DNA from 3 places in the Rhizobium sp. 2YAF20 genome. Region 2 is predicted to be linked to each of the others. Evidence: predicted binding sites of a transcription regulator. Region 2 holds the regulator's gene; each other region holds the start of a gene.
What was found. Region 2 encodes PhoB, which activates phosphate uptake and scavenging genes when phosphate is short. Its sites were predicted from a motif close to TGTCATNNANCTGTCAT; they were not measured.

Region 1 (2,200 bases), on a different contig from region 2:
GTTGCACGCCGGCAGATGCTTGTGCCGCGGCAAACGCGGGCAACTCGGGAATATTAATGCTCGTCGACGTCATCGTCTCATCGATGCCGGCTCCGTCCTTGTCGGTGCCGTAAATGGCGTTGACGGCCTCGGCAGTCAGCGTCGAAGGCGCGCCGTCGAAGACGACCCGACCAGCCGCCATGCCGATGATGCGCTCGCAATAATTGCGCGCCGTGTCCAGCGTGTGAAGGTTAGTGATCACTGTAATGCCTTCGCGCTCGTTGATGTCGCGCAATGCATCCATGACGATCTTTGCGTTCAGGGGGTCGAGGGAGGCGATAGGTTCGTCGGCAAGCAGCATCTTCGGCTGCTGCATCAGGGCACGGGCAATCGCCACGCGCTGCTGCTGTCCGCCCGACAAGGTCCCCGCCATCTGCATCGCCGTCTGCTCGATACCGAGGCGCTCAAGCGCCATGATGGCGTCGATCCGCTCCTCGCGGCTGAAGACGCTGAGGAGGCTCAGAGTGGTCGAGCGATGATTGAGCCGACCGAGCATGACGTTGGTGAGCACGTCGAGGCGCGGTACGAGGTTGAACTGCTGGAAGATCATCGCGCAGTCGCGCTGCCAATTGCGTAGCGCCTTGCCGCGCAGTGCGGAAACCTCGGTACCTGCAAAATGGATCGAGCCGGAGGACGGCACCGCGAGGTGGTTGATCATACGCAGCAGCGTCGATTTCCCGGCGCCGGAGCGGCCGATGATGCCGACCATTTGGCCTTGGGGAATGTCCAGCGTCACAGAATCGACCGCGAGTTTGCTTCCGAACTTGCGCGTCACATTCCTCAGCTCGAACATCCTGCTTTTCCCTAGTCGTTCAACCAGTGTCCAGCTAGGCATTAGCCCCGCTTCGTGAAGCGCAAATGTCATTTTTGTGTAACAACTGTCACAAAGGGGCTGGCAGTTGTCACAATTGCCATTGCGCAGGTTGCAGCCAAACATGTGTGCCTACGCGCCGATACTTACGCAACGGACGTCAGGCCCCGTAACGCGAGAGGAAATCCTCAGCGGAAAGCGCACGAAAATCGGCAAGGGCGGTGCGCAGCCGGTCATGTTCCCAATCCCACCAGGAAAGCCGGTCCATGCCCTCGCCGATGTCCTTGGAAAAGCGCTCGCGAATGAGCTTCGCCGGAACGCCGCCGACGATCGTATAGGGGGCGACGTCCTTCGCCACGACAGCGCCCGCACCGATGACAGCCCCATTGCCGACAGTGACGCCGGGCAGAACCGTCGCGCCGTGGCCGATCCAGACGTCGTGACCGATGACGACGCGATGCTCCCGCCGCCATTCGAAGAAATCCGTCTCCATGTCTGCGTCCGGCCAGTAGTCGGTAGCGCGGTAGGTGAAGTGATGCAGCGTCGCGCGCCAGGTCGGATGATTGGTGGCATTGATGCGCACGGCGGCAGCGATGTTGACGAATTTGCCGATCGTCGTGCACCAGATGGCGCTGTCCTGCATGGCGTAGGAATAATCGCCCATGTCGACCTCATCGATCCGGCAGCGTTCCGAGACTTCGGTATAGCGGCCAAGTCTTGAATTGGTGATGCGTGCGGTCGGATCGATATAGGGCTGCTCGCCAAGTGTTCTGGTCATGATGGTGCCTTTCGGGCGCAGGTTCGCAACGCCCGGCGTCGGCTCAAAAGCGACACGAGGCGGGTCGTGGAAAAGACGAGGCGATGTCAGGCGCCGATGGCGACACGCGACGTTCTTGGTGAGAATATGCTGACATCGAGGATGCGATCGGCAACAGCCTCGCGCACTTCCTCGCCATGGAAGATGCCGAGAAGCGCTACGCCTTTCTTCTTCTTCGCCTCGATCAGCTCGACGACGACGCGCCGGTTCGTGGCATCGAGCGAGGCAGTCGGCTCATCGAGCAGCAGGATCGCATGGTCGGTGATGAAGCCGCGGGCGATGTTGACGCGCTGCTGCTCGCCACCCGAAAATGTCGCCGGCGGCAATTGCCACAGTTCTTCGGGCAAATTGAGCTGCGACAGAAGCTCGCCGGCTCGCGCCCTGGCGGCAGTCGCGGTCTCGCCACGCGCCAGCAGCGGCTCGGCGACGACGTCAATCGTGGCAACCCTAGGCACGGTGCGCAGGAATTGGCTGACATAGCCCATAGTGTAGCGGCGCACGTCGATGACGGTTCTGGGATCGGCGGTCGCCAG
Region 2 (2,200 bases):
CGACTGCATCGGGGCAATGGCGAAGGATTCTGCCATCAGGAAGCGCTAGGCGGAGGCAGGGCATGAATTGGACAGACGAGCGTGTAGAACGGCTCACAAAGCTTTGGGCCGAAGGGCTTAGCGCCAGCCAGATTGCAGCGCAGCTCGGTGGCGTCAGCCGGAACGCGGTTATTGGCAAGGTGCATCGCCTTAACTTGCCAGGCCGAGCCAAGTCGGGCGGCTCTGCAACCTCTGCTCGAGCGCCGAAGCGAAATGTCACGCCCCCCCGGTCCTCGAACTTCGGTTCCCGCGGGGTTACGACCCGCACGGTCGCGCGCCAGCAGGGCTCGGCGATGCTCAAGGAAGAAGTCGACGTCGACGCAGCTCCGGAAGTCTCATATCGCCCGGCTTCCAATGTTGTCGTTCCGATCTCGATGCGTCTCGGTCTGACGGAATTGACGGAGCGTACCTGCAAATGGCCGGTCGGCGACCCGCTGAAGGACGATTTTCACTTCTGCGGCCATGAATCGCCCGATGCTTCGCCCTATTGCAGCTATCATCAGAAGATGGCTTACCAGCCCGTTCACGAGCGACGCAGGGCGGCTCGCTAACAGCTTTGCGCGCATCAATGAAAAACGGGCCGCGAGGCCCGTTTTCCGTTTCAACTTTCGTCACCTGAACATCAGGCTTCCATCGAATAGCCCGCACCACGAACGGTGCGGATGACGTCCTGCATGTTGGAGAAGTTGAGCGCCTTGCGCAGGCGGCCGACATGTACATCGACGGTGCGTTCGTCGACATAGATGTCATGTCCCCAGACGCCGTCGAGCAGCTGCGAGCGCGAGAAGACGCGGCCCGGCGAGGACATCAGGAATTCCAGCAGGCGGAACTCCGTCGGCCCGAGGCGAACCTCGCGGCTCTTGCGGTGCACGCGATGCGTTTCCCGATCGAGCTCGATGTCTCCGCATTTCAGCAAGGAAGACAGGACCTCTGGACGGGCGCGGCGCAGCATCGCCTTGACACGCGCCATCAGTTCCGGAGTCGAGAAAGGCTTTACGACATAGTCGTCGGCGCCCGTAGACAGGCCACGCACGCGTTCGCTCTCCTCGCCACGAGCGGTCAGCATGATGATCGGCAGGCGCTCCGTGTCCGGCCGCATGCGCAGCCGGCGGCAGAGCTCGATGCCGGACACGCCGGGCAGCATCCAGTCGAGGATCAGAAGATCGGGGGTGCGCTCCTGAAGACGAAGCTCGGCCTCATCTCCCCGCAGGATCGTATCGACCTCGAAGCCTTCGGCCTCGAGATTGTAGCGCAGCAGCACGCTGAGCGCTTCCTCATCTTCTACAACGGCAACTCTTGGAACCATGCTGTTCTGGTCTCCTTCAAAGGCGCAAGCGCTATTCCGTTACCGCGCCAACGGTGTTGGCGGTATCGTCCTTGGGGCGTTCGCCTTCCGGCTGTGCGCCGGTCGCCATGTAGTAGATCGTCTCGGCGATGTTGGTGGCGTGGTCGCCGATGCGCTCGATATTCTTGGCGCAGAAAAGGAGATGGGTGCAGGTGGTGATATTGCGTGGGTCTTCCATCATGTAGGTCAACATCTCGCGGAACAGCGAGGTGTACATCGCGTCGATTTCCTCGTCGCGCTCGCGGATGGCGACAGCCCGATCGGCCGAGCGCGTGGTATAGACGTCGAGCACTTCCTTGAGCTGGACGAGCGCCAGTTCGGAGAGATGCTCGATGCCGCGGCCGAGGCGGCGGGGAACGCCGGTGCCCTGGACTGCGATGACGCGCTTGGCAGTGTTCTTGCCAAGATCGCCGACACGCTCGAGGTCGGAAGCGATGCGGATGGAGCCCATGATTTCTCTAAGGTCCGCTGCCATCGGCTGGCGGCGTGCGATCGTCGTGATCGCCTTGTCGCCAACTTCGCGTTCGGCATGATCGAGAATGGTATCGTCGGAGATGACTTTCTGAGCCAGTGCGACATCGCCATTGACAAGGGCGCGGACGGAATCGCTGACCATCTGCTCGGCAAGGCCGCCCATTTCGGAGATGCGACGCGAAAGAAACTTCAGGTCGTCGTCATAGGCGGAAAAAATATGGGTCGAAGCCATGTTTCGGTCCTCAGTTGAAATGAGATGTCGGAGACAGTGTCAGCCCACGAGGGCCGTTATGCAATCCGGTGTGTGCGGCGAAGACATCCATGAAAATCTTCCAATCGGGC
Region 3 (2,200 bases), on a different contig from region 2:
TCGATCGGCCTCGAGGACGTCAAGGACATCATTGCCGATCTCCAACAGTCCCTGTCGAAGATAGTATGAGGCGAGGGGCCGCGATTGCTCGCAGCTCCGCTTCCAGCGAGGATGCCATGGCCAACCATGCAAGACTTGATATTGCGGAGATCGAGCCGGAGATGGGCGCTCCTGCGCCCGATCGGCTCATCTCGGGCACCCCCCAATTCAGGACCTGGAACGTCGAAGAAGCTGACGGCGGTCTCCATGCCGGCATATGGGAGGCGACGCCTGGAAAGTGGCGCATCGCCTACGACGAGTGGGAGTACTTCAACGTTCTTTCGGGCTACTCCGTTGTCACCGAGGACGACGGCGAAGCCTTCCATCTGCGCGCCGGCGATCGCATGATCTTGAGACCCGGCTTCAACGGAACCTGGGAAGTGGTTGAAACGACTCGCAAGGACTATGTGATCCGCTTGTAAGGCAGTGGTTTCATTGGAAGAGCGTGAGCTAGTTTCAGAGCACGACAGCTACATCCTCGCATGAGGCTTCGTATACCGGATGGCAGCATCTCCAGAAGTTGTTCCATGCCCGGAAAAGCGTGTCATTTGGCTTTCACGAAACTGTCATCAAACTGAAACATTGCAACTATAGAGCCATCCGTGTCGCTGGGAGATTGACGCGTCCGATGAACTATCTGGATATCCGTGCGTCTGCTCCCTCGCCATCCTTTCATCACTTGAGGAAGTGAGTTTAACATGTTTAACCACAAAATTCGTTCGCTTTGCCTCTCTGCAGGCCTCGTCGTCGCCATGGCTGCTTCGGCCTCGGCTGCCGACCTCACCGGCGCCGGCTCGAGCTTCATCGCGCCAGTTATGTCCAAGTGGGCCGAAAACTATAAGGCTGCGACGAGCAACGCCGTCAACTACCAGTCGGTCGGCTCGGGCGCCGGCATAAAGCAGCTCGTCGACAAGACCATTGTATTCGCCGCTTCGGACAAGCCGATGAGCGACGCTGACCTCGAGAAGAACGGCGTTGCCCAGTTCCCGATGATCTCCGGCGGCATCGTCGTTTCCTATAACATTGCCGGCGTAAAGCCGGGCGAACTCGTTCTCGACGGAAAGACGCTGGCCGACATCTTTCTTGGCAAGATTGCCAAGTGGGACGACGCGGCCATCAAGGCCCTCAACCCCGACCTGAAGCTGCCTTCCACGGCGATCTCCGTCGTTTATCGCGCCGACAGCTCGGGCACGACCTTCAACTTCACCGATTACCTGTCGAAAGTTTCGCCAGAGTGGAAGGAAAAGGCTGGTTCGAACACGACGGTCGAATGGCCGGTCGGCTTCGGCGCCAAGGGTTCTGAAGGCGTTTCCACCACTGTCAACCAGACGGCTGGTTCGATCTCCTACGTCGAATATTCCTATGTCGTTGCCAACCACATCGGTTTTGCGAAGATGAAGAATGCTGCCGGCAAGGTTATCGAGCCGAGCCTCAATACGTTCGAGGCTGCTGCTTCGAGCGCCGATTGGGCCCATGCCAAGAACTTCAACCTGATCATCACCAATCAGCCGGGCGAAAAGAGCTGGCCGATTGCAGCTTCGACCTGGGTCATGCTTTACAAGAAGCCGGCCGATGCCGCTGCCAACGATGAAGCCCTGAAATTCTTCAAGTGGGCCTATGAAAAGGGCCAGAAGGAAGCGACTGGCCTGTCTTACCTTCCTGTTCCGGAAGCGGTTGTCAAGGTTGTCGAAGAGTCCTGGAAGAAGGACTTCGGCACGAAGTAATTTCGGCTGAAAAGTTGCGGCGGACAGGGCTTGGCCCTGTCCGCCTTTCGTGACAGGACAAGGGGAAACCGATGGCCGACGCGACTGAGACAGCTGGATTCCAGGCAGTGGATACCAGCGTCAGCACCAGGAAATTCCGGATACAGGATCGGATTTTCTATTTTATGACGCTTGGCTCGGCTGCTCTTGTCGTGCTTTTGCTGCTGGCAATCCTTGTGGTTCTTGTCATCGAAGCCTTGCCAACCTTCCAGACCTTCGGGTTTTCGTTCCTCTGGGGCACGAAGTGGAGCGCTCCCGCCAATATCTTTGGTGCTGTGCCTGCCTTGGTCGGCACGCTGGTGAGCTCGCTCATCGCCATGCTGATTGCCGTTCCCCTGGGCATCGGTATCGCCATCTTCCTCACGGAACTTTGCCCCGGCAACCTGCGACGTCCGATC

Region 1: a site for PhoB is predicted at 899-915, ahead of phnC (phosphonate ABC transporter ATP-binding protein). Genes of this name have one in related genera too.
Region 3: a site for PhoB is predicted at 582-598, ahead of pstS (phosphate ABC transporter substrate-binding protein PstS). Genes of this name have one in related genera too.

The regions. Positions count from the first base shown of each region.
Region 1 covers NZ_JBFRFF010000007.1:122,348-124,547, reverse strand. The annotation lists gene phnC (phosphonate ABC transporter ATP-binding protein) at 1-832, opposite strand, end outside; gene AB4Z52_RS12395 (DapH/DapD/GlmU-related protein) at 1,011-1,628, opposite strand; gene phnL (phosphonate C-P lyase system protein PhnL) at 1,715-2,200, opposite strand, start outside.
Region 2 covers NZ_JBFRFF010000005.1:180,788-182,987, reverse strand. The annotation lists gene AB4Z52_RS10085 (GcrA family cell cycle regulator) at 63-590, shown strand; gene phoB (phosphate regulon transcriptional regulator PhoB) at 662-1,345, opposite strand; gene phoU (phosphate signaling complex protein PhoU) at 1,377-2,090, opposite strand.
Region 3 covers NZ_JBFRFF010000004.1:96,021-98,220, reverse strand. The annotation lists gene AB4Z52_RS08035 (O-acetylhomoserine aminocarboxypropyltransferase) at 1-69, shown strand, start outside; gene AB4Z52_RS08030 (cupin domain-containing protein) at 117-461, shown strand; gene pstS (phosphate ABC transporter substrate-binding protein PstS) at 738-1,763, shown strand; gene pstC (phosphate ABC transporter permease subunit PstC) at 1,835-2,200, shown strand, end outside.